One region of the Allobosea sp. RIT-PG3_2 genome, then DNA from elsewhere that is predicted to be linked to it. Evidence: riboswitches for the same ligand, from Rfam matches in the RefSeq annotation. Region 1 holds a riboswitch; each other region holds the start of a gene.
The links. Region 1 has a riboswitch for cobalamin ahead of AC2FAN_RS06955 (CbtB domain-containing protein). Riboswitches for the same ligand answer to the same signal wherever they lie in the genome.

Region 1 (4,661 bases):
GGAATTCGACCTCGGAGGAGGCGTTCGACTTGTTGCCGCACTTGTCCTTGAGCCGCTGGATCTGCAGCCGGTTGCGCGAACCGTCCGGCAGCCAGCCCGGCACGACGAAGCAGGAGACGCCCTCCTCGGTCCGCGCCAGCGTCAGGAACACATCCGAATGCGGGACGGAGAAGAACCATTTATGCCCGGTGAGAGAATAGGTGCCGTCGGCGTTGCGCGTGGCGACGGTCTGGGTCTGGCGCAGGTCGGAGCCGCCCTGCTTCTCGGTCATCGCCATGCCGACCGTGCCGCCGCGCTTCTGCGCTGCCGGCAGCGGACGCTGATCGTAGTCGGAGGAGGTGATCAGCTTGCCGAACTCGGCCCAGCGCGCGGGGTCGCGCTGCAGGACGGGGATCGCCGAATAGGTCATGCCGAGCGGGCAGCAGATGCCGTTCTCGCCCTGGTTCCAGAGATAGGAGACCGCGGCGCGCGCCACCTGCGCGCCGGAGCGCGGCTTGGTCCAGCAGAGCGAATGGAACTCGTCGCGCATGGCGAGCCCCATCAGCTCATGCCAGGCGGGGTGGAATTCGATCTGGTCGACGCGCCGGCCCCAGCGATCATGCGTCCGCAGTTCCGGCAGGCTGCGATTGGCCTGCCGCGCCAGATCCTGCACGCGTTGCGAGCCGACATGGCCGCCGACCACGCTCGCCTGCTCGCGGAACCAGCCGGCGCCGAACATGTCGAGGATGCGTCCGAGCGCGGGGTCCGCCGCGTAGGCGTCGTAATCCGCCAGCGCCGGGGCCTGGTTCAGCACCTCGTGGGTGTCGTAGCCGTATGCATCGAGAGCGGTCATGCGGCCTGTCCTTCACGGGAGATCAGCGCGGCGAGGGAGAGATCGGCGAGCGCGGCAGCGATCTCGCGGCCGCGTTCGGCGGTGATCGGCCGCTCGGGCGAAAGCGGGCCGATCAGCGCTTCCATGAAGCCGCCGACGATCATCGCCGCGGCGGCGTCGGGATCGACGGGACGGAAAGCGCCCTGCCCTTCGCCTTCCACGACAAGTGCGCGGAAGATGCCGGCGATCTCACGGCGATAGTCGAGCCGCGTCGCATCGACGGCCGGATCGGCGGGTTCGGCGATCATCGACCAGGCGAGACGGCGATTGGCGAAGGCGCGCCGGGCGAAAGCTTCGACTGCCGACGTCAGGCGCTCGGTGACCGGCGCATCGCTCGCGGCGATCTCGCGCAGCACGGCGAGTTCTCGCGAGGACACCGCCGCGACGATCTGGGCCATCAGCTCGGCCTTGGAGGAGAAATACGAATAGACGCTGCCGGTGGAGACGCCGCTGGCGGAGGCCACTGCGGCAATCGATGTTTCCTGGAAGCCGACCTCCGAGACGATCCGGCGCGCGGCGGAGAGGATCGCCTCACGCTTGCCCGCCTTGCGCGGTTGTTTCGGGGTTCCATCGACCATGCACGATCTCGAAATTGAATCTGAATTCAAATTCAATATGAAGAGGAACCCCATTCCGTCAAGTGTCCGCCAGCAAGGGTAATCGATCGGGCAATGGAGGCGCGGGAACCCTCTCCTGGAAGGAGCGGGCAGGATGAGGTGGAGGCCGCTGGACCAGGGACGCGAGTGCTCACGGCGCGGTTGGGCTCGGGCTAGCGATGCCCCTCCAAACAGCTCACCCCTCCGCTCTCCTTACAGGAGAGGGGTTCCCGCGCTCTCCTACCCGTCTTCGTCTGCTGGAATGGGTTGGGTCGATTTACCCCGAGAAAGACGGCAAGCTTCTTTCTGCGCCCCCCGAAAGAGGCTCAGAACTCGATACCTTGCTGCGCCTTCACGCCGGCGGCGAAGTGATGCTTCACCAGCGTCATCTCGGTGACGAGGTCGGCGGCCTCGATCAGTTCCGGCTTGGCGTTGCGACCGGTGACGACGACGTGGAGGTCGGGCCGGCGAGCCTTGAGCGTCGCCACGACATCGGCGAGCGGCAGGTAATCGTAGCGCAAGGCGATATTGAGCTCGTCCAGCACCAGCAGCCTGATCTCCGGATCGGCCATCAATTCCCTCGCCTTGGCGAAGGCCCGCTCGGCGGCGGCGATGTCGCGGGCCTTGTCCTGCGTTTCCCAGGTGAAGCCCTCGCCCATGCTGTGCCAGCTGACCTGATCGCCGAAGGCTTCGAGCGCCTTGCGCTCGCCGGTCGACCAGGCGCCCTTGATGAACTGCACCACGCCGATGCGCCAGCCATGGCCGAGCGCCCTCAGGATCAGGCCGAAGGCCGCCGTCGACTTGCCCTTGCCGGGACCGGTATTGACGATGAGCAGGCCCTTCTCGACCGTCTTGGAGGCGATTTCGGCGTCCTGAACCGCCTTGCGCTTCTCCATCTTCGCCTTGTGGCGGGCGGCTTCGTCAGCGTCGATATCCCGCGTCATGTCTTCGGCTCACTTCACTCGCATCGGCAATCCGGCGACCATGAAGACCACGCGGCCGGCGCGTGCCGCAAGCGCCTGATGCAGCCGCCCGGCCTCGTCGCGGAAGCGCCGGGCGAGCGCGTTCTCGGGCACGATGCCGAGGCCGACTTCGTTGGAGACCAGCACGATGGGGCCGGAAGCCTGCTCGCATGCACTGATAAGCGCGGCCCCGGCAACAGCGGTATCGCGTTCGGCGAGGATCAGGTTGGTCAGCCAAAGCGTCAGGCAATCCACGAGGATCGGCTGCCCGGCCGGCTGTTCGGCGATCGCTTCCGCCAGATCGAGCGGCGCATCGACCGTCAGCCAGCCCGGGGGCCGGCGCATCCGATGCTCGGCGATGCGCTCGCGCATCTCGTCGTCATAGGCCTGGGCGGTCGCGATGTAGGTCCAGGGCGCCGGCAAAGCCTCGATCAGCGACTCGGCATGGCGGCTCTTGCCGGAGCGGGCGCCACCGAGGATGAGGGAGAGATGGGGCAAGTCCATGGGCAGGTCCTTCGGCGCCGCCCCCTGTCGTCATGCCCGGGCTTGACCCGGGCATCCCACCCCGAAGGAGGCGCGCGAGCCTCTTCCTGCATGAGATTCTCGGGTCAAGGCCGAGAATGACGCGCTTGCGGCGCACCCTGCATTGCACAGCAGCATCCCGAAGGCTAATGATCGTCGCTGACGGTGCCTCCGCGAGGAGGTGAAAAGGGAACGCGGTGCGGGCTTGCTCTGCCCAAAGCCGCGGCTGCCCCCGCAACTGTAAGCGGGTGTCCTTCGCCATCGGCCACTGGAGCCAACGCTCCGGGAAGGCGGCGCAGGACGTCTAACCCGCGAGCCAGGAGACCTGCCGTCGACCCGCAAAGATCCAACCAGCTGCCGGCGGGGCGGCTACGGAGAGCATGATGAACACGGTTTCGGTTTCCACCATACAGCTCAGCGTTTCCGAACGCGTCAAGGCGGTTGCCGCCGCGCTCGTGATCGGCGTCGCGCTGATCTACACGACCGGCTTCGCGGCCTCGACCAATGTCCATAACGCCGCGCACGATACCCGTCACGGCCTCGCCTTTCCCTGCCACTGAGGGAAAGCCATCATGGTCACGCGTGTTCTCACGGTCAGCATCCTGGCCGGGCTTCTGGCTGGCTTGATCGTCGCCGCCCTGCAGCATGTCACCACCACCCCGCTTATCCTCAAGGCCGAGACCTATGAGGCGGCGCTCGCGCTGAAAGCGCCGACGCTCGCCGCTTTCGATGGCGAGGCGAAAATCATCCTCGCGCATGGCCCGGCGGGCGATGCGCCCGGCCATGAGCATGCCGAATGGAAGCCGCAGGACGGCCTCCAGCGCACGCTCTTCACCAGCTCGGTCACGATCGCGACCGCCATCGGCTTCGCCGCGCTGCTGCTCGCCGGCATGATCGCGGCCGGGGACACGATCGACCAGCGCCGCGCCCTGATCTGGGGCGCCTGCGGCTTCCTCGCCTTCGGCCTCGTGCCGGCGATGGGGCTGGCGCCGGAGCTGCCGGGCGCGGCATCCGCCGCGCTGGAACAGCGCCAGCTCTGGTGGCTCGCAACCGCGATCGCCACGGCTATCGGGCTATTCGTGTTCCTGCGCTTCGACGCGCCCTGGCTCAAGCTGCTCGCCGTCGTCGTGATCCTGCTGCCGCACATCGTCGGTGCGCCACATCCAGCCGCGCCGGAGAGCAAGGTCCCGGCCGAGGTCGCGGCGCATTTCGCGGCGCTCTCGCTCGGCATCCAGGCCGCGCTCTGGCTCGCGACCGGCTTCATGGTCGGCGTGCTCTGGCCCTGGGGGAGCCGCCGCGCCGCCGCGGCCTGAGGATAGCGGCGCCTTCGGGCTCCGCGCGAAAGGCAAGCCACATGTCCGAGGGCGACCTCACCATCCATGTCTGCACGGTTTGCAGACGGGCGCGCGCCGACCTCCCGGAGGGTTACGACCAGCCGGGGCTGGCGCTCGCCGAAGCGCTGGCCGCGCAGCTCGCAGCCAAGGGCAGCGCCATTCCGGTGGTGCCCGTCGAATGCCTCGCCGTCTGCAAGCGGCCCTGTACCGTCGCCTTCGCGGCCGACGGCAAATGGACCTATCTGATCGGCGACCTGGATACAGAAACCCATCTCGACGAGATCGTCGGCGCGGCGGAGGCCTATGCCGCCAGCGCCAACGGCATCGTTCCCTGGAAAGAGCGGCCCCAGTCCTTCCGCAAGGGCGTGGTCGCACG
Region 2 (4,661 bases), on a different contig from region 1:
GGAACGGCGTCATCCGCCGATCGCTACCTTGATGCCGGCATAGGCGCCGAAGCCCGGGACGAGGAAGCCGACGGGGTTCTCCCAGCGCTTGTCGAAGAGATTGTCGATCCGCCCGAACACGGTGACCTTGTCGGTCGCCTTGTACTCGGCGGCGAGATTGACCAGCGTCGCGCCCTTCGCGTTCATGCGGGGGACCGAGAAGTCGCGATTGCCGTCGACCCAGGAGCCGACATAGAGCAGCGTCGCCGAGAAGGTGAGCTTGTCGGTGGGCGTCCAGGTCGCGGTGGCGCTCGCCTTGTGGCGTGGGCGGCGCAGCAATTCCTGCCGCGCGATCTCGTCCTTGGCGAGGGTGAAGGTGTAGTCGGCGCGGATGCGGAACTGGGGCGAAATCTCCAGCGCGGCGAAGGCTTCGACGCCCTTGGTCTGCGCCTTGCCGATATTGGCGTAGGAGTTGCGTGCCGTGTTGGTGACGATCAGGTTGTCGATGTCGTTCTGGAACCAGGTCCCGCCGAACTGCAGGCGCTTGTCGAAGAGCGGCTGCTCGAAGCCGATATCCCAGCCGCGGCTTTCTTCCGGGCTCAGGTTCGGGTTGCCGAAGAAATTGAAGCCGGGGCGATAGTCGATGAAGAGCTCGCTCAGCGTGGGCGCCTTAAAGCCGGTGCCGTAGCTCGCCTTCAGCTTGGTCTCGATGCCCGGGACGATCACCGCGGGCGCGATGCGATAGGTGGTGTGGCCGCCATAGCTGTCGTCATTATCGTGGCGGATGTTGGCCGCCAGGAAATAGCGGTCCTGAATATTGCCCTGGTATTCGAGATAGGCGGCCTTGTTGCCGTTGGAAGCGACGAGGCTCGCGGTGTCCAAGCGCTCGCGCTCGTACTGCAGGCCCATGATCAGATTGTGGCCCTTGGTGATCTCGAGATTGCCGCGCCAGTCGACCTTGGTGCGCTCGCCCAGGTTTTCGTTGGGCAGGCCGAGGATGCCGGTCGTGCCGTTGGCCGTTCGCGTCGCCCGGTCCTGGTTCGTGTAGGAAACGCCGAAGGTGTTGACGAAACGTCCGCCGAACGGATCCCAGACGACCTCGCCGCGTGTGAAGGCCTGTGCGTAGTTCTGCAGGGAGCGATAGGGGGCGGGGCGGCTCGGGAAGCCGGTGTCGCCGGTATAGCGCAACTGCCCGTCCTGATAGCGGCCGACCCAGTTGAGCGTCAGCGTGTCGCCGAGCGCGACGCCGATGCGGCCGGAATAGCTGTAGTTGTCGAAGGCATTCGGATTGATGCGGCGGCCGGGCGGGACGAGGTTCGGCGGCGTGACGTCGGTCGCGTCGGTCCGGAAATGGGCGACGTTGAAGGCATAGTTGAAACGATCGTCGCCACCGCTGAAACCGGCGGACTGGTTGAAGGTGCCGTGGGAGCCGGCTTCGACCCGCGCGGTCGCCCTGGGCGGCCCCTCGCCGCGCTTCGTCGTGACCGAGATGACGCCGCCGATCGCATTGGCGCCGTAAAGGCCGCTCTGCGGGCCACGCAGCACCTCGATGCGCTCGATGTCGTCGGTCAGCATCGAGCCGAAATCGAAGGAGCGGTTGGGCGTCGAGGGGTCGTTCGCCTCGATGCCGTCGATCAGAACCTTGACGTGATTGGAGTTGGTGCCGCGCATGAAGACCGAGGTCAGGCCGCCCGGTCCGCCTGTCTGGACGATGTTGAGGCCGGGCACGGTGGCGAGAGCCTGGGGCAGGGTGCGGCGCTGCTGCTGCTCGATCTCCCTGGCGGTGATGACGGTGACGGAGCTCGCGATCTCGCGCGCCGGGGTCGGCGTGCCGGTCGCGCTGACAACGATCTCGTCGAGCGCGAGCGGGGCGGGTGCGTTCTGGGCGAGTGTCGGGGCGGAGCAGGCCAGTGCGAGGAAGGAAACGCATAGCAGCAGGCGGCCGCGTTCTGCGGCTGGAAGGGCGGGGATCACGATGGAGACCTCGGGCGTTGACGTCAGTGGCACGTCACCGCGAACGCGATCTCCCATTGCCGCGCAAAAGGCGGCAAACAGTCAAATCAGCGATCGGCGCACCCCGTCCGAACGTGTTCGCGTGTGACCACGGCTGACGGCAGGTCTCCTGGCTCGCGGGTCCATGCCCTTTGCCGCCTTCCCAGGTCCGAGGTCCCAGTGGCGTATGGCGAAAGGCTCGCCGCTTACAGTTGCGGGGGCAGCCGCGGCATGGGGTGGCTGGCCACCCGCACCGCGTTCCCTTTTGATCCCGTGAGGGAACCGTCCCGGTGACGATTACGGCGGAAAAGTGTCGTCGTCAAATAGGTTTAACCAAAGGTAAGGACGGGGGCGGGAGATCGCGCGCCATGTCGTATCCGGAGGCCAGCCGTCGCGATCGCGCCGGTTTACGCCCGCGAGCCGGCGCGGCAGAACAGAAGCCACGGGCCGGGTCGGAATCACCATCTCTCGGCGCTTTCCGCGGCTTGGCCGCTCTGCTGTTGCCGAGGATGACGATGCTTAGGTTGCCGGACTTCGACGAGCAGATCGACCGCCGCGGGACCCATTCGGCCAAATGGGACACGATGGAGAAGTATTATGGCGTGGCCGCTTCCGACGGCATCGCCATGTGGGTGGCCGATATGGATTTCCGGCCGCCGCCTTGCGTCCAGCAGGCGGTCGAGCGCATGGCGGCTCACGGGGTCTATGGCTATTTCGGCGACGACCGCACCAATAGCGACGCCATCCGCTGGTGGATGAAGACCCGCCATGGCTGGGACGTGGCGTCGGAAGCGATCTTCACCACCCATGGCCTCGTCAATGGCACGGCGCTCTGCGTCGATGCCTTCACCGCGCCGGGCGATGGCGTCGTGCTGATGACGCCGGTCTACCACGCCTTCGCCCGCATCATCCGCTCGGCCGGCCGGGAGGTCGTGGAGTGCCGGCTGCCGATCGAGGAGGGCCGCTACGTCCTCGACATCGCCGGCTGGGACGCGCAGATGACCGGCCGCGAGCGGATGCTGATGCTGTGCTCGCCGCATAATCCGGGCGGGCGCGTCTGGACACGCGACGAACTCCGCGAGATCGCGGCCTTCTGCAAGCGCCACGACCTGATCCTCGTCGCCGACGAGATCCATCATGATCTGGTCATGCCGGGAGCCAGGCACACCGTCATGCCGCTGGCTGCGCCTGAAATCGCGGACCGCCTCGTGATGATGACGGCGACCACCAAGACCTTCAACATCGCGGGCGCCCATGTCGGCAACGTCATCATTCCCGACGAGCCGCTGCGCGAGCGGTTCCGCGCCCGGATGAACGCCCATGGCATCTCGCCCAATTCCTTCGGCATGGCGATGGCGACCGCCGCCTACAGCCCCGAAGGTGCGGCCTGGGTCGACCGGCTCGTGGCCTATCTCGACGGCAACAGGAAGCTGTTCGACGACGGGGTGAACGCCATTCCCGGCCTGCGTTCGATGCCGCTCGAGGCGACCTATCTCGCCTGGGTCGATTTCGGCGGGGCTGGCATGGAGCCGGCGGAATTCACCGCCCGCGTCGAGAAGCAGGCGAAGATCGCGGTGAACCATGGCGCGAGCTTCGGGGCGGGGGGCGACAGCTTCCTGCGCTTCAACCTCGCCACGCCGCGCGCCACCGTGATCGAGGCCGTCGAGCGGCTGAAGGAAGCGTTCCGCGATCTGCAATAGCGCCGAATGCGGGACGGTTCTGTCGTCCCGCGCCATCTCCCCGCTTCTCGCAAAGGCGGCACTGGCTTATTGGTGAAGCGGGAGAACTCATGAGACGCATCTCCAGATATCGCCGTCGCAGCCTGTTTCAGGTTGGGTAGCCCATGACGGCCGGCACGCCCCATCACATCGTCATCGTGGGAGCCGGCTTTGGCGGGCTGGAGGCGGCGCGAAATCTCGCCGGCGAGCCGGTCAGGATCACGCTCATCGACCGGCGTAACCATCACCTCTTCCAGCCTTTGCTCTATCAGGTCGCGACGGCGTCGCTGCCGACCTCCGAAATCGCCTGGCCGGCCCGTTCGCTGCTGCGGCGATACAAGAACGTCACCACGCTGCTGGGCAGCGTCGTCGGCGTCGATGCGGGGGTGAAGACGGTGCTGATCGAGGGCGAGCCGCCGCTTGCCTTCGACAGCCTGATCCTGGCGACCGGGGCACGACACTCCTATTTCGGCCATGACGAGTGGGAGCCCTACGCACCCGGGCTGAAGACGCTCGAAGACGCGACGAAGATCAGGCGGCGTATTCTCTCGGCCTTCGAGCAGGCAGAATGGGAGACGGACGCTGCCCGGCGCGCCGAGCTCCTCACCTTCGTGATCATCGGCGCAGGTCCGACCGGGGTGGAGCTTGCCGGCACGATCGCCGAGCTGGCGCATGACACGTTGCGCGGCGATTTCCGCAACTTCGATACGCGCTCCGCACGCGTCATCCTGGTCGAGGCCGGCCCGCGCATCCTGGCTGGCTTCACCGAGGACCTCTCGGCCTATGCGGAGCGGGCGCTGATCGGGCTCGGCGTCGAGATCAAGCTCGGTCACGCTGTCTCGAACTGCACCGCGGACGGGATCGAACTCGGCGGCGCCTTCCTGCCGGCCAGGACGATCCTCTGGGCGGCGGGCGTCGCTGCTTCGCCTGCGGCGGAGTGGCTCGGCGCGCCGGCCGACAGGGCCGGGCGGG
Region 3 (4,661 bases), on a different contig from region 1:
CTTCAGGCCGAGCCGCCAAGCCAAGCGATAAGCCTCGTCGAGCTTCCGGCCCGAGGGCTGCGCCATGTAGAGGTTGAGCGACTGGCCCTGGTCGATCCATTTCTGCCGGCGCGCCGCGGCGCGGATGAGCCAGCTCGTCTCGATCTCGAAGGAGGTCGCGTAGAGCGCCTTGAGGTCGTCCGGAACGCGGTCGATCCCGCTGACCTTGCCGTCATAGTATTTCAGGTCAGAGACCATCACCTCGTCCCAAAGCCCCCTCGCCTTCAGGTCGCGCACGAGCCCGGCATTCACCACGGTGAAGTCGCCGGACATGTTGGCCTTGACGTAGAGCTGGCTGTAGGACGGCTCGATCGACTGCGAGACGCCGACGATGTTGGAGATCGTCGCGGTCGGCGCGATCGCCATCGTGTTCGAATTGCGCATGCCGATGGTCTTCACCCGCTCGCGCAGCGGCTCCCAGTCCAGCGTCGCCGAGCGGTCGAGCTCGACATCGCCGTCGCGGGCTTCCGAGAGGATGTCGAGCGAGTCGATCGGCAGGATGCCCTTCGACCAGAGCGAGCCCTCGAAGCTCGGATAGCGGCCGCGCTCGGCGGCGAGATCGACCGAGGCCGAGATCGCATGGAAGCTGATAGCCTCCATGGAGCTGTCGGCGAAGGCGACCGCGCCTTCCGAAGCCGCCGGCAGGCGCAGGGTCTGCAGCGAGTCCTGGAAGCCCATGATGCCGAGGCCCACCGGGCGATGGCGCAGGTTGGAACGGCGCGCCTCCGGGATCGTGTAGAAATTGATGTCGACGACATTGTCGAGCATCCGCATGGCGGTCTTCACCGTCTTCGCCAACCGGGCCTGGTCGAGCCCCTCCGCCGTCACATGGGCAAAGAGGTTGACCGAGCCGAGATTGCAGACCGCGACCTCATCGGCCGAGGTGTTGAGCGTGATCTCGGTGCAGAGATTGGACGAATGCACGACGCCGGCATGCTGCTGAGGCGAGCGCAGATTGCAGGCATCCTTGAAGGTGATCCAGGGATGCCCGGTCTCGAATAGCATGGTCAGCATCTTGCGCCAGAGATCGAGCGCGGCCACGCGCTTGAACACCTTGAGCTCGCCGCGGTCGGCCTTGGCCTCATAGGCTTCATAGGCCGCCTTGAACGGCTTGCCGTAGAGGTCGTGCAGGTCCGGCGTCTCGTCGGGCGAGAACAGCGTCCACTGGCCGCCGGCCGCGACGCGCTGCATGAACAGGTCGGGAATCCAGTTCGCCGTGTTCATGTCATGGGTGCGGCGGCGGTCATCGCCGGTGTTCTTGCGGAGATCGAGGAACTCCTCGATGTCGACATGCCAGGTCTCGAGATAGGCGCAGACCGCGCCCTTTCGCTTGCCGCCCTGGTTGACCGCGATCGCCGTGTCGTTGGCGACCTTCAGGAACGGCACGATGCCCTGGCTCTCGCCATTGGTGCCCTTGATATGGGCGCCCAATCCGCGCACCGGCGTCCAGTCGTTGCCGAGACCGCCGGAATACTTGGCCAGAAGCGCATTGTCCTTCACCGCCTTGAAGATGCCGTCGAGATCGTCGGCAACGGTGGTCAGGAAGCAGGAGGACAGCTGCGGGCGGAGCGTGCCCGAATTGAACAGCGTCGGCGTCGAGGCCATGAAATCGAAGGACGACAGCAGATCGTAGAACTCGATCGCCCGCGCCTCGCGATCGATCTCGCGGATGGCGAGGCCCATCGCGACGCGCATGAAAAAGGCCTGTGGCAGCTCGAAGCGGTTCCCGCGGACATGCAGGAAGTAGCGGTCGTAAAGCGTCTGGAAGCCGAGATAGTCGAAATGCAGGTCGCGCTCGGGCTTGAGAGCGGTAGCGATGCGGGCGAGATCGAAACGGCCGAGTTCGGGATCGATCAGCTCGTTCTCGATGCCGGTCTTCACATAGGCATGGAAGTAGTCGGCATAACGCCCTGACATTTCGGCCTGCGTCGCCTGTTCGGCATGGCCATGGACGAAGCTCAGCGCCTCGCGCCGCAGCTTGTCGAGCAGGAGCCGCGCCGAGACCTTGGCATAGTTCGGCTCGGACTCGATCAGGGTGCGCGCGGCCAGGATCGGGGCGAGCGCCAGCTCGTCGAGCGAGATGCCGTCGTAGAGATTGCGCTGCGCCTCGGCGAGGACCGGTTCCGCCAAAACGCCATCGAGCCCGGCGCAAGCTTCGCGCACCACCTTGGCCAATCGCCCGGCATCGAGCGGCACCAGCACGCCGTCGGCGAGCTTCATCCGCAGCGACGGGGCTGCGGCTGCGGCGGGCTTCGCCTCGGCCAGCGCCCTCGCCCGCTCCCGCGTCCGCTCGTCGCGATAAAGCACATAGGCGCGGGCGACCTTGTGATGCTCGGAGCGCATCAGCGCGAGTTCGACCTGGTCCTGCACGTCCTCGATATGGAAGGTGCGGCCGGCATCGGCGCGGCGCGTCAGGCCGGCGACGATCTGCGTGGTGAGGTCGGCGACGATGTCGTGGATGCGGCGCGAGGCGGCGGCGCTCGAGCCCTCGACAGCCAGGAACGCCTTGGTCAGGGCCACTGCGATCTTGGAGGCATCGAAGGGCGTGACCGCGCCGTTGCGGCGGATCACCTGGAAGCCCGGCTCGCTCGCGACGGCGCGCGGCTGCGATACGGTTTCGGCACTGTACGGCGCCGGCGCAGGCCGTTCGGCTTCAACGGAAAGAGACATCGGCTTCAAACCCCAAGATCAAGATGTTGGGGGCAAAGGCCAAGGCGGACGCGTGGAAAGGGCGCGCGACAAAGAGAGGCCGCGACCTGCCAGCGCACCACCGGGACACCCCGCCCGCGGACGTTAACTAGGGTCGCGGCAGGTCTCCTGGCTCGCGGGTCGTCGTTCTCGTCCGTCTTCCCAAGGCCTTGCGACCTCAGTGACTTAACGCTGGACGAGAACTCACCGCTGACAGTTGCGGGGGCAGCGCCGGCTTCGCACCGGCTTCCCTCTTAGCTCTCGATCTTGCGATTCGAGAGACCGTGACCACTACATTTAGCGGTCATTTCCATTCATCCGTCAATTGCTCGTATGCGCTGGATACAAGCCGTTGTGGAAAGCGGGGATGAATGGCTCAGCAGCTGCCGTCGAACCCCTGAAGTGCCGCGCACGCACACGCAACGCCACCGGCGCTCCATCTGAACCACCTCAGGCGAACTGAACGTCGATCTCAGGGCCAGCCTTGCGGACCACATGCGCGAAACGCGAGAAGTTATCGGCTTCGATGGCGAGCTTGAAACGGCTGGGCACCCCGGCCGAATCGATCACGGCAAGGCTGGCGCCCTCGTCGGAAAGGCGTTTGACGGTACAGTCTATCACCGAGCGGCCACCGTTGAACACGATGCTGCCGGCCTTGAGCACGCGCCGACCGAAGGGCGAGCTGCTCGCAGCGCCTGCATGGGCCGCAATGCAGCGATTGCGACCCGCGGTCTTGGCGGCATAGAGCGCCTCGTCAGCCTGCTGAAGCACGGCTTCGAGGTCCGATGCGGCAGTTGAAAGCGCCGCGATGCCGAAGCTCGCGGTCACGGTGAACGGTCCGCCGACGCCTTCGAAACGCTGGGCGGCGATGCTTTCCCGCAGCTTCTGCGCGACGCTGAGAGCGGCCTGCAGCCCCGTATGCGGCAGCAGAATCGCGAATTCCTCGCCCCCGAGGCGCCCGATCAGGTCGCTCTGGCGCAGCAGGTCGCGGCAGGCGGCCACGGTGCCGGTCAGCACGGTGTCCCCGCCGGCATGGCCCTGCGTGTCGTTGACGGTCTTGAAGTGGTCGAGGTCGAAGGCGATACAGCTCGTCTCATGGCGATGGCGCAACGCGAGTGCGATCGCCTTGCCGGCTTCATTGCGGAAGGCGCGGCGCGAGAGTGCCCCGGTCAGGACATCGGTGGACACGAGCAGACGCAACCTGAGCTCGTCCATCACGATCGCGGCGAGATCGGCGAGGATCGCAACGTCCTCTCCATCGAAGGCGCGGGGCGCGGTGTCCATGGCGCAGAGCGTGCCGATATTGTGACCGCCCTCGCCTCGCAGCGGTATGCCGGCATAGAAGCGCAGATGCGGCGCGCCGGTGACGAGTGGATTGTCGGTGAAACGCGGATCCGCACGGGTATCGGGCACGATCAACGGCTCGCCGCGGCGGATCGTGACGTCGCAGAGCGCGCTACGCCGATCTCCTTCGCAGTCGGACAAGCCCTCGCGCGACTTGAACCACTGCCGGTGGCCATCGAGGAAAGTCACGGTCGCCATCGGCACCTTCAATGTGCGGCGAACGAGGCGCGTGATCCGGTCGAAGGATTCCTCGCCCGGCGTATCGAGGATGTCGTACTGCGCCAGCTCGTCCAGGCGGGCCTGCTCGCTCGCGGCGGCGGGGACGGACATGGTTGCTCCCGATTCGATCTTATGCTTATGGCGCGAAGCTCAACGCGTCGGCGTAAAAGAGACGTAAACGGCAGCGTCGTCAGATGCTTTTGCCGTCAGGCCGCCGGAGTTAGAGGCCCTTAATATGTCAGAGCCTACGATGTCGACAGCCAGCCCGGCTCCCCGGAGCAAGGTCGTCCAGTCCAACGCGAAGCGGCCATGAGCGAGAGCGTCCAGGGCTCGATCACCAACCAGCCGGCACGATCCGGCTCAACCGCGCA

Region 2: another riboswitch for cobalamin. It lies ahead of AC2FAN_RS16595 (TonB-dependent receptor plug domain-containing protein); the one in region 1 lies ahead of AC2FAN_RS06955 (CbtB domain-containing protein).
Region 3: another riboswitch for cobalamin. It lies ahead of AC2FAN_RS17420 (ribonucleoside-diphosphate reductase subunit alpha); the one in region 1 lies ahead of AC2FAN_RS06955 (CbtB domain-containing protein).

The regions. Positions count from the first base shown of each region.
Region 1 is NZ_JBXWCA010000002.1:256,114-260,774, forward strand. Features, by position in the region: gene AC2FAN_RS06935 (acyl-CoA dehydrogenase family protein) at 1-832, opposite strand, end outside; gene AC2FAN_RS06940 (TetR/AcrR family transcriptional regulator) at 829-1,449, opposite strand; gene cobO (cob(I)yrinic acid a,c-diamide adenosyltransferase) at 1,794-2,411, opposite strand; gene cobU (bifunctional adenosylcobinamide kinase/adenosylcobinamide-phosphate guanylyltransferase) at 2,421-2,933, opposite strand; cobalamin riboswitch at 3,099-3,298, shown strand; gene AC2FAN_RS06955 (CbtB domain-containing protein) at 3,335-3,511, shown strand; gene AC2FAN_RS06960 (CbtA family protein) at 3,524-4,264, shown strand; gene AC2FAN_RS06965 (DUF1636 domain-containing protein) at 4,306-4,661, shown strand, end outside.
Region 2 is NZ_JBXWCA010000005.1:182,878-187,538, forward strand. Features, by position in the region: gene AC2FAN_RS16590 (ABC transporter substrate-binding protein) at 1-13, opposite strand, end outside; gene AC2FAN_RS16595 (TonB-dependent receptor plug domain-containing protein) at 10-1,986, opposite strand; cobalamin riboswitch at 2,075-2,272, opposite strand; gene AC2FAN_RS16600 (MalY/PatB family protein) at 2,487-3,671, shown strand; gene AC2FAN_RS16605 (NAD(P)/FAD-dependent oxidoreductase) at 3,815-4,661, shown strand, end outside.
Region 3 is NZ_JBXWCA010000005.1:356,248-360,908, reverse strand. Features, by position in the region: gene AC2FAN_RS17420 (ribonucleoside-diphosphate reductase subunit alpha) at 1-2,709, opposite strand, end outside; cobalamin riboswitch at 2,830-3,029, opposite strand; gene AC2FAN_RS17415 (sensor domain-containing diguanylate cyclase) at 3,178-4,401, opposite strand; gene AC2FAN_RS17410 (O-antigen ligase family protein) at 4,600-4,661, shown strand, end outside.